Regions from separate parts of the Micromonospora sp. S-DT3-3-22 genome, predicted to be linked through region 1. Evidence: riboswitches for the same ligand, from Rfam matches in the RefSeq annotation. Region 1 holds a riboswitch; the other holds the start of a gene.
What was found. A riboswitch is a leader RNA that binds a small molecule or an ion and turns the genes downstream of it on or off. The one in region 1 is predicted to bind cyclic di-AMP.
Positions count from the first base shown of each region.

Region 2: it holds a riboswitch for cyclic di-AMP, as region 1 does, so the genes downstream of both, H1A17_RS30525 (hypothetical protein) here and H1A17_RS13050 (hypothetical protein) in region 1, are expected to answer to the same signal.

Region 1 is NZ_JACGMO010000035.1:43,999-49,169, forward strand. It holds gene H1A17_RS13040 (AAA family ATPase) at 1-1,167, shown strand, start outside; gene H1A17_RS13045 (cation diffusion facilitator family transporter) at 1,275-2,189, shown strand; cyclic di-AMP (ydaO/yuaA leader) riboswitch at 2,356-2,487, shown strand; gene H1A17_RS13050 (hypothetical protein) at 2,492-3,550, shown strand; gene H1A17_RS13055 (SRPBCC family protein) at 3,619-4,086, opposite strand; gene H1A17_RS13060 (STAS domain-containing protein) at 4,185-4,547, opposite strand; gene H1A17_RS13065 (hypothetical protein) at 4,891-5,034, shown strand.
Region 2 is NZ_JACGMO010000159.1:1,324-6,494, forward strand. It holds gene H1A17_RS30510 (lipocalin family protein) at 188-790, shown strand; gene H1A17_RS30515 (helix-turn-helix transcriptional regulator) at 857-1,183, opposite strand; gene H1A17_RS30520 (carbonic anhydrase) at 1,440-2,144, shown strand; gene H1A17_RS30525 (hypothetical protein) at 2,283-3,308, opposite strand; cyclic di-AMP (ydaO/yuaA leader) riboswitch at 3,312-3,443, opposite strand; gene H1A17_RS30530 (YibE/F family protein) at 3,610-4,953, opposite strand; gene H1A17_RS30535 (heavy metal translocating P-type ATPase) at 5,115-5,171, shown strand, end outside.

The sequences.
Region 1 (5,171 bases):
CGTCTGGAGCGGCGCGAGCTGGACGGCGTCCGGGACCGCGCGTTGCACCGGGGGGCCCGCCGCAACGAGGTCCGTCGGGTCGGCTTCGACGGGGTGCTCGCCGCGCTGTACGCGCAGGCCCGACGGTTGGCCGTCCCCGGCCTGCCCGAGCAGCCCGTCTTCGAGGACGAGATCATCGAGCGGCCGGAGTTCCGGGAGTTCCTCAAGGCGTGGTGGCCCCGGCTGCATCCCCGGCACGTGCTGGGCTGGCTGGCCCGGCCGGAGCGGCTGCACCGGTACGCGGCCGGCGTCCTGTCCCGGGCGGAGATCGGGTTGCTGGTCGGGGCGTACCGGTCGCTGGACACCGAGGGGCTGACGGTGGCCGACATCGCCCTGCTCGACGAGCTGGACGCGCTGCTGGGGCAGCCGGTCCGCCCGAAGAAGGCCCGCCGGGACCCGTTCCAGCTCGCCGGCGGGGTCCGGGAGCTGAGCACCTTCGGGGAACGGCAGCGTGCCGCGCGGGCGGCGGCGCGGGAGCGGCCCGAGGACTACCGGGACTACGCGCACGTGGTGGTCGACGAGTCGCAGGACGTCTCGCCGATGCAGTGGCGGATGATCGGCCGGCGCGGTCGGCTGGCCTCCTGGACGGTGGTGGGTGATCCGGCGCAGACCGCCTGGACGGGTGACCAGGCGGAGCTGGACCGGGCCCGGGACCAGGCGCTGGGCCGGCGGCGGCGGCACCGGTTCACGCTGTCCACCAACTACCGCAACTCGGCCGAGATCTTCGCGGTGGCGGCGGCGGAGATCCGCCGGCTCTATCCGGACCTGGAGTTGCCGAGCGCGGTGCGCTCGACCGGGGTGGACCCGGTGGCGTTGCACGTGCCGGCGGCGGAGCTGGCCCGCGCGACGGCCGACGCGGTGGACGCGTTGCTGGCCGAGGTGGCGGGGACGGTCGGCGTGATCACGCCGGTGCCCCGCCGGGACGAGGTCGCCGGCTGGTTGGGCGGCCGGGGCGGGGCCCGGCTCCAGGTGGTGACCAGCCTCCAGGCCAAGGGCATGGAGTACGACGGGGTGGTGCTGGTCTGCCCCGGCGAGATCCGGGCCGATCCGGGCTCCGGGGTACGGACGCTCTACGTGGCGTTGTCCCGGGCGACCCAGCGCCTCACCACCGTCGAACCGACCGGCTGACCGACCGGCACCCGGCCTACCTGGCCGAACGTCCGACCGTCACTTGCATACATAGCGATGTGAGCATAGATTGGATCCGGTCCGCAGCGGCGACGGAAGGTGTGGACGTGGGCGCAGGTCATGACCACAGCGCGACGGTGAGCAACGCCGCGCACCGGCACCGGGGTCGGCTCTGGGCGGCGTTCGGGCTGCTCACCGTACTCATGGTGGTCGAGGCGGTCGCCGCCTTCGGCACCGGTTCACTGGCCCTGCTCTCCGACGCCGGGCACATGTTCACCGACGTGCTCGGCATCGGGATGGCCCTGGCCGCGATCACCGCCACCCGGCGGGCCGCACGGGACCCGCAGCGCACCTTCGGCCTCTACCGGCTGGAGGTGCTCGCCGCCCTGGCCAACGCCGTCCTGCTCAGCGGGGTCGCGGTCTACGTGCTGATCGAGGCGGTCCGCCGGTTCGGCGAGCCACCCGAGGTGCTGGCCGGCCCGATGCTGGTGGTGGCGGTGCTCGGCCTGCTCGCCAACATCGTCGCGTTCGGCCTGCTGCGGGAGGGCGCCCAGGAGAGCATCAACCTGCGCGGGGCGTACCTGGAGGTGCTGGGCGACCTGCTCGGCTCGATCGGCGTGATCGTGGCGGCGCTGCTGATCGCCGGCACCGGCTGGTGGTGGGCCGACCCGCTGGTCGCCGTGGCGATCGGCGTGTTCATCCTGCCCCGCACCTGGCGGCTCGGCCGGGCGGCGGTACGCATCCTGGTGCAGGCCGCCCCGGAGCACCTGCCGGTGACCGCCGTGCACGACCGGCTGACCGCCGTGCCCGGTGTCGCCGAGGTGCACGACCTGCACGTCTGGACGCTCACCTCGGGCATGGACGTCGCCTCGGCCCACCTCACCCTGGCCGGTGACGCCGAGGTCGGCACGGTGCTGGCGGCTGCCCGGGGCGCCCTGCGGGAGGACTTCCACATCGAGCACGCCACCCTCCAGGTCGAGCCCGGGGCGACCCCCGGTGCCTGCGGCCCCGCCCACTGGTGACCCCCACCCCGGCCCGGACGGTCAGCCACTGCGGGTACTCCCGCACAGAGATCATGGGAATTTGCGCCGTTTGCACCTTTTAAGGGTATTCACTCTCGTACCCTCAGTCACGAGGTAGGCAGGTGTCACACGCGTACCGGTAGGCTCGGCCCCGGCCTCCGCCAGGCGGAGGCCGCCGCCTAATCGCCCGCCCGGGCGAACCGGGGAACCACGTTCCTGGGGTGCATCCGCGTCAGCGGTAGGGATCTTCCGTCCCGAACCCGTCAGCTAACCCGGTCGGCGGCTGACGGAAGGACATCCGCATGCACGTACGCACCACCACGCGGCTGCTGGCCGCGGTCGTCACGGCGCTGGCCCTGGGCGTGTCGGCCGCACCGTTCACCCCGGCCGTCGCCGCGCCCACCACCCGGCTCGCCGCCCCCGGCGACGACGACGAGGGCGGCACCCCGGCGCTGCGCGACCAGCTCGACGCGGCCAGCAAGGGCTGGCTGGAGGCCAAGGCCGCCCTGGAGCGTTCCACCAAGCGCCAGCAGGAACTCGACGGGCAGCTCAAGACCATCGAGTCGCAGTTGGTCACGCAGACCGCCAAGGTCGGCGAGATCGCCGGCGCGGCCTACCGCACCGGCCGGCTCGGACCGATGTCCGCCCTGCTCAACAGCAACACCCCGAGCGGCTTCCTGGACCGCGCGGCAGCGCTGGAGACGGTCGCCACCCGGGAGGACCAGGAACTGCGCACGATGATCGAGACCCGGGACCAGGCCACCCGGACCCGGGCCGCGGTCAGCCGGGAGATCACCGAACAGCGCAAGCAGGTCGCCACCATGGGCAAGCGCAAGGAGCAGGCCGAACGGGCGTTGGCGGTGGCCGCCGCCGACAAGCCGGCCCCCACCTCCCGCGACTCCGGCAGCTCGGACGGCACCTCCACCAGCAACGCCAAGGGGGCACCCCGCAACTCCGACGGCTCCTGGCCGTCCGAGTCGTGCAGCGTCAACGACCCGACGCCGGCCAACGGCTGCATCACCCCGCGTACGCTCAACGCCCTGAACCAGGCCAAGGCGGCCGGATTCACCAGGTACGTCTCCTGCTACCGGCCCAGCGGTTCCGGGGAACACCCCAAGGGCCGGGCGTGCGACTTCGCCGCCCAGAAGAACGGCTTCGGCGGGGTGGCCAGTGGCGGCGACCGGACGTACGGCAACAACCTCGCCGCGTACTTCATCCGCAACGCCGACCGGCTCGGCGTGCTCTACGTGATCTGGTTCAAGCGGATCTGGCTGCCGAGCAGCGGGTGGAAGGCGTACAGCGGGGGCAACGGGGACCCGTCCAGCGACCACACCAACCACGTGCACCTGTCGATGATCTGAGCCCGCCCGGTGGCCCGTCAGACCCGGGCGGGCCACCGACGCGAGCGTCAGGCGGGTCCCGGTGGTGGTCAGCCGGCGGCGGGCGGGTCGCCGGCCCGGCCGTCCAGGACCGCGCCGAGGCGGCTGGCCAGCCCCAGGTGGGCGGCGCGGGCCTGCCGGAAGGCGTAGCCGAACAGCGGCGCCGGTGCGGCGAGGGTGATCTCCACGTCGATCCGCAGCAGGTCACCCTCCATCCGCAGCCGGGTGTGGTTGCGTACGGTGGTGCCGGGCTGCTGGCGGGCCACCGTCACGATCTCGTCGTCGCCGGCCAGCAGGACGTCGGCCTGGTAGGTGACGGGGAACCGCAGCGGCCCCAGCTCCAGCCGGTCGGTGATCGCGTAGCTGGCCAGGGCACCCGGCCGGGCGGGCAGCCGGCGCACCCGGACGATCAGCGGATGCAGCTCCTCCTGCCGGGACAGGTCGCTCAGCAGCGCCATCGCGTCCGCCGGTGAGCAGCGCGCCTGCACCGTGTAGCTGAAGCTCTCCCGCCGGACCACCGGGCCTCCTGACCGTCGTCGGTCGCACGATCGTGCCGCACCGGGGACGGACTGGCAACGTCCCTGGCCGGACGGCACGGAAGCCGACGGTGACCCGGTCAGGCGCCGGGCAGCACCTCCGGGGTGGCGGCACCGGCGAAGTACGGCTCCGGGGCACCGAAGAGACCGAGCAGGCCGGTCACCCAGAGCTGCCGGTGCACGAACCGGCTCGGTTCGGTGACGATGAGTTTGACGCCGCTGACCTCGGCGGTCTGGAAGCCGGCGACCATGGCGCTGATCCCGACGGAGTCGATGAAGGTGACGAGTCGCATGTTCAGCTCGATCCGCGCGGGCCGGCCCTTGGCCAGCACCTCGGCGATCGCCTCACGTACCTCGTAGGCGGTGTCGACGTCGATCTCACCACGGGGGGCGATCTCGATGACACCGGCCGGCAGGACCGACTTCACGATCGACAGGCTCACGCGAGCACCTCCACTCGCCCGTCCCCGGGCGCCTCATCAGTACGCGGGCCGCGACCGAGAGTATTCCTCCGATGGCCTCGGTCGCCACCCCTCGGGATGAGCAATTCGCGGATCCGGACGGACCGGACCGTCCCTCTCCACACCGTTGCTGGTCCTGTTCTCTCCGACGAACGGCTCAGCTCGACCGTTCCAACCGTCCCAGAGTAGCGGCCCCGGTCCATCGGTACCCGGATGCGGTGGGCCGGGCGAGCCCCGGCGCGGCCCGCCGACTCCCCCGGTGCAGGTTGTGACAGGTGCCTACCGTGGGCGAGAGATGGGTCACCACGATCGAGGAGACGGATCGATGCTCAAGAGACTGCTCGGCCTGGCCGGGGTCGGCGCGCTACTCGCTCTCGTACTGGCCTGCGGCTTCGGCGGCGGGGACGACGACGATGACGACGACGGGGACGATTTCGCCCGCGCCACGTCCGTGGTCGTGGTCCGCTGAGCGGTGGCGGTCTCCCCGGCGCACCGGGTTTGCGACCCGGCCGGGCGGGGCACTGCTCGGATACCGGCCGGGCGACCGGTCGGCGCGAGGACCGTCCCGCGGCACAGAGACGACGTCCGAAGTGGCCGCAGACTTCG
Region 2 (5,171 bases), on a different contig from region 1:
ACGAGTGAGTCGGGCCACGGTGTGCCGTGTGGACGGACCGCTCCCACCAGGGATACGGCCGCTGACCTGCGCCTGGATGCATCGATGGCGATGAGAATGCCGACAGTTTCCGGCCGGTGGGTCCGGGCAATTCCGCCGACGGCGCGACGCCCCCGCCGCGCCGGACCGACAGACCGGAGGAGACACCATGGGAGTACGCCGTCAGGTCGTTGCGGCCGTCGCGGTCGCCATCGCGGCGGTGCTGGCCACCGCCGTACCCGCGCAGGCCGCGCCGACCGCCGTCGACACCGGACCGCTCACCCCGGTGGCCGACGTCGACGTCGAGCGTTACGCGGGCGACTGGTACCAGGTCGCCGCCATCCCGGCGATCTTCGAGATCCAGTGCTACAAGAACGTCACGGCGCGGTACGACGTCCAGCCCGACGGCACCATCGGGGTCCGCAACACCTGCCGCACCATCATCGGCACCACCAGCGCGGTCACCGGGCGGGCCCGTAGCGAGAACCCGCCGGCCGACTCGGCGTTGACCGTGTCCTTCCTCAAGCTCGGCGGTAGGTGGATCTACCTGGGCGGGCCGAACTACGTGGTGATCGGGCTCGACCCCGACTACCGGTGGGCGGTCGTCGGCGACCCGGACCGCAGCAGCGGTTTCGTCCTCTCCCGGGAGCCGGCGCTGACCGGGGCGCAGACGGCGGCGGCGAAGGCGGCGCTCACCGCCAACGGCTACGACCTGTGCGACTTCCGGACCACCCGGCAGGACGGTGGTGGCGGAGCCGGCAGCTTCTGCTGAACACCCACCCCGCGACGGCCCGTCTCCACCGGGGCGGGCCGTCGGCGTACCTGCCGGGCCGGCGGCTCAGGCGTCGGGCTCGGCCGGGTCGGGGGTGAAGAGGGCGAGCAGGTCGCCGACCTGGCGGTCGGCCTCGGCGGGGTGCCGGAAGTGACCGCTCGGGTTGAGCGTGTACTCGTTGCGCCGGCCGACCCGGGTCCGCCGCAGGTAGCCGCCGGCTTCCAGGTCGGCGACGATCGCCTGGGCGGCCCGTTCGGTCACCCCGACCTCGTCGGCGACGTCCCGGAGCCGGGCGGTGGGGTTGCGGGCGATGGCGAGCAGCACGTGACCGTGGTTGGTGAGGAACGTCCAGTTCCGGGTGCTCCCGGTGCCGCCTGTCGCCATGATGGTCATCGTATGGCCCGTTCCTGGGAGACCCGTCGTCGGCCGCCCCGACGGTCGCGCCCGGTCGGTGGGATCGGGCCCGGTGGGTCGCCCGCCGAGCCGGTGCGCGCCCGGGTTCGACACGCCGTCGACACCGCGCCGACCGATGCCTGAAACGTGTATCACGAAATCTTGACGTACCTTTAGCTGCGTGTGACCGTGGGGACACGGCCGTCGTCGCCGCCGGCCGGCGTGACCAGGTGCGATTCCGGACCGAGGTGAGGCAATGGCCCCGATCACTCCGACCCAGGCGCTGGCCGAGTTGCAGGCCGGCAACCGGCGTTTCGTCGCCGGGGCACCCCGCCATCCCAACCAGGACGCCGGGCACCGCACCGCCGTCGCCGACGGCCAGCATCCCTTCGCCGTCATCGTCGGCTGCTCCGACTCCCGGCTCGCCGCCGAGATCATCTTTGACCGGGGTCTCGGTGACCTCTTCGTGGTCCGGACCGCCGGGCACACCGCCGGGCCCGAGGTGCTCGGCAGCGTCGAGTACGCGGTGACGGTGCTCGGCACCCCGCTGGTGGTGGTCCTCGGGCACGACTCCTGCGGTGCCGTGCAGGCGGCCCGGGACACGGCCCGTACCGGCACCCAGCCCCCGGGGCACCTCTACTCGGTCGTCGCCGCCGTCGGGCCGAGCCTGCGTCGCGCGGCACAGCAGGGGGTGCACGACATCGACGGGATCGTCGACATCCACATCGCGCAGACCGTCGAGGTGCTGCTCGGCAACTCCCCGGTGATCGCCGCCGAGGTGGCGGCCGGCCGGTGCGCGGTGGTCGGCATGTCCTACCGGCTCGCCGCCGGTGAGGTCCACCAGGTGGCCCCGGCCGAGGAACCCACCGCCCAGGCGTCCGCCGTCGCGGTGCCCGGGCCCGCCGCGCCGACGGGCGTCGACCCCGCCCCGGCGGGCGAGCCGGCGGCCGTCCCCGGCTGAGCCGCCCCACGCACGACGAAGGCCGCCCGGTCCAGCCGGGCGGCCTTCGTCGTCGCTCGCTGACCCCACTGGGGTCGATGATGCGGATCCGGGACGCCGGACACCGCATCATCGGCCCCGATGAGGCTGATCACCCCGCTACAGCAGAGACACGTGCACGTGGTCGGTGTGGTTGGACGGCCCCGAGTACGAACTCCAGCCGTTGGCCGGGAACCAGATCTGCCGGTTCCAGATCACGTAGTAGATGCCCAGCCGGTCCGAGTTGCGGATCAGGAACGCGGCGAGGTTGTTGCCGTACATCCGGGTGTCGTTGTTGTGCCACGGGCTGAACCCGCTCTTCTGCAACGACCAGTCGCACGCCTTGCCCTTGGGGTGCTCCCACGGCCCACCGGGGCGGTAGCAGCCGACGAACCGGTTGAAGCCGGCCCGCTTGACCTCCTTGTACATGTGCAGCGTGCGCGGCGTGACGCAGCCGGACGTGGTCGGGTCGTTCTCGCTGCACGACTCGCCGCGCCACTCGCCGTTGGCGGTCTGGCCGGGGGCGATCCGGGCCACCGGGGACGTCGCGTCGACCAGGCCACCGGTGAAGCCCCGGCCGCCGACGAGGGCCAGCGCCTTGTCGGCCTCGGTCTTCTTCTTGGCCATCAGGTTGGTCTGCTTCTGCTGCTCGCGTACCTCGGCGTCGAGGGCGAGCTTGGCGTTCTCGGCCCGGCTCTTGGCCTCGTTGACCTCGGCCAGCTTGCCGGCGTTGACCATGTTCAGCTCGTCCAGGGCGGCGGCCCGGCGGACGAAGGCGTCCGGCGCGTCGCTCTCCAGCAGCGCGGCGACCGCGCCGACCCGACCCGTCCGGTACGACTGGGCGGCGATCTCGGTGACCTGGGGGGCCAGCGCGGCCAGTTCCTGCTCCGCCTTCTCCACCTCGATGGCGAGCTGGAGCTGACGCTTCTTGGACTTCTCCAGCCGGTTCTTCGCCGCCGAGTACTCCCGGTTGGTGGCCTCGATGACGTCGGTGAGGAGCTTCGGCTCGTCGTCCTCCTCGTGCCCCGAGGGGGTGGGCGCGTTGGGCGCGGCCGTCGCGGGGGCGGCGGCCGGTCCGGCGACGATCGCCAGGGCGGCGAGTACGGCCACTGCCGGCGTCAGCCAGCGGCGTAGGGGTGCCGTCACAGTTTTCCCTTCCGTCGACCGCCGACCGGGTTAGCTGACGGGTTCGGGACGGAAGTGGCCCCTACCGCTGGCGCGGATTCACCCCGGGTGCTCGGTTCCCCGGCTCGCCGTACGGCGATTGGGCGGTGGCACCGCTGGCGCCGGTGGGCGCCTTCGGCGGTGACCGGCAGCGAGGTTACCCGAGAGTCGTACCGGGGATCTACGCCCGCAACCCGACCAAATGCGTATTTTCCCGATAGCGAGGGGTAATCAGTGACGCGGCCGACAGCCGCGACCTCGCCTCCGGTCACGCAGCGCAGTGTCACCATGCGGCGTCCGTGCTCCTTTCCGGGTCTGGCCACCGTGCGGGGGCCGGGGTGGACGGTTCACCGTGCCGGGGCGCGCTCAACGCCTCCAGCGCCTCGGCACGGTCGGGGGCGGGACGTGGGGTGGGCGGCGGTCCGACCGTACCGGCGTCGGCCGGCCCCCGCCCGGCGGTCACCACCAGCGCGGCCAACCCCGTGGTCAGCGGCACCGCCGCCACCAGCCCGAGGGTCGCCACCGCGCTGCGGACGATCTCCTGGGCCAGGAACTCGCTGGTGAGGATCTGGCCCACCGGGCGGCTGTCGGCGGTGAGCAGGAGCAGCAGCGGCAGCGACGCGCCCGCGTACGCCAGCACGATCGTGTTGACCGTGGACGCGATGTGCGCCCGGCCGACCCGGGTGGCCGCCCGGTAGAGCTGCAACCGGGACAGCCCCGGGTTGGCGTGCGCCAGTTCGGTGACGGTGGCCGACTGGGTGACCGTGACGTCGTCCAGGACCCCGAGCGACCCGATGATGATCCCGGCCAGCAGCAGGCCGTGCAGGTCCACGTCGCGTTGGTACATCGACAGCGTGGTGGCCTCCTCGCTGCCGTACCCGGTCAGGTGGGTGGCGGCGGTGGCCAGCGTGCCCAGGACGCCGGTCAGCACCAGGCTGCCCAGCGTGCCCAGCACCGCCACCGAGGTCTGCGCGGTGATCCCGTGGGTCAGGTACAGCACCACGAACATGATCAGCGCGGCGCCGGTGACCGCGATCGGCAGCGGCGCGCCCCCGGCGGAGATGCCCGGCACCACGAAGGTCAGCAGGATGGCGAAGCTGGCCCCGAGGCCGGCCAGGGCGGCCAGCCCGCGCAACCGGCCGAACGCCACGATCGCCGCCGCGAACAGGGCGACCAGCCAGAGCAGCGGCATGCCCCGCTGGTGCTCGGCGATGTGGTAGCTGCTCACCGACGGATCGCTCGGGTCGGCCAACGCGACGAGCACCACCTCGTCGCCGACCGCCACCGTCGGCGCCCCCGGCCCGGACGGCACCGGCGTCTGCACCTCACGGCCCGCGTCCGGCCCCTGCTCGACGGCGACCGTCACCGTCCCGCACGGCCCGTCGGCCACCCCGGAGGGGCCGTCGGGGGTCTGCGGGGCGGGCGGGCACGGCTCGGTCACCACCCGGGTCACCGTGCCGTGGTGGCGGGGCACCTGGTCGCCCTGGTCGATCTTCGGGGTCTCGCCGGGCCAGAGCACCAGCGTGGCGATCACCGTGACCACGATGAGCGGCACCACCGTCATGACGAGGAGCCGCCGCACCCGCGGCGGGGTGGACGGAGCGGGACGGGTGTGGTCGGCGCCCATGTGTGCGAGTTCTCCCAACGATCCGGGACGGGATACGTGTCAGCCGGCCAACCGGTTCATCCACGGACGGCGGGTCATCGTCGGACGATGGTAGCCACCACCCCGGCCCTCCCGCCCGGTTCGCCCTGCCCACGGTAGGTCGAGGGGGGAGGGTGGAGGTCATGGACCAGCACCGGCCGGCCCCGGCGGCCAGCCCGCACCCCGGCCACCCGGGGCCA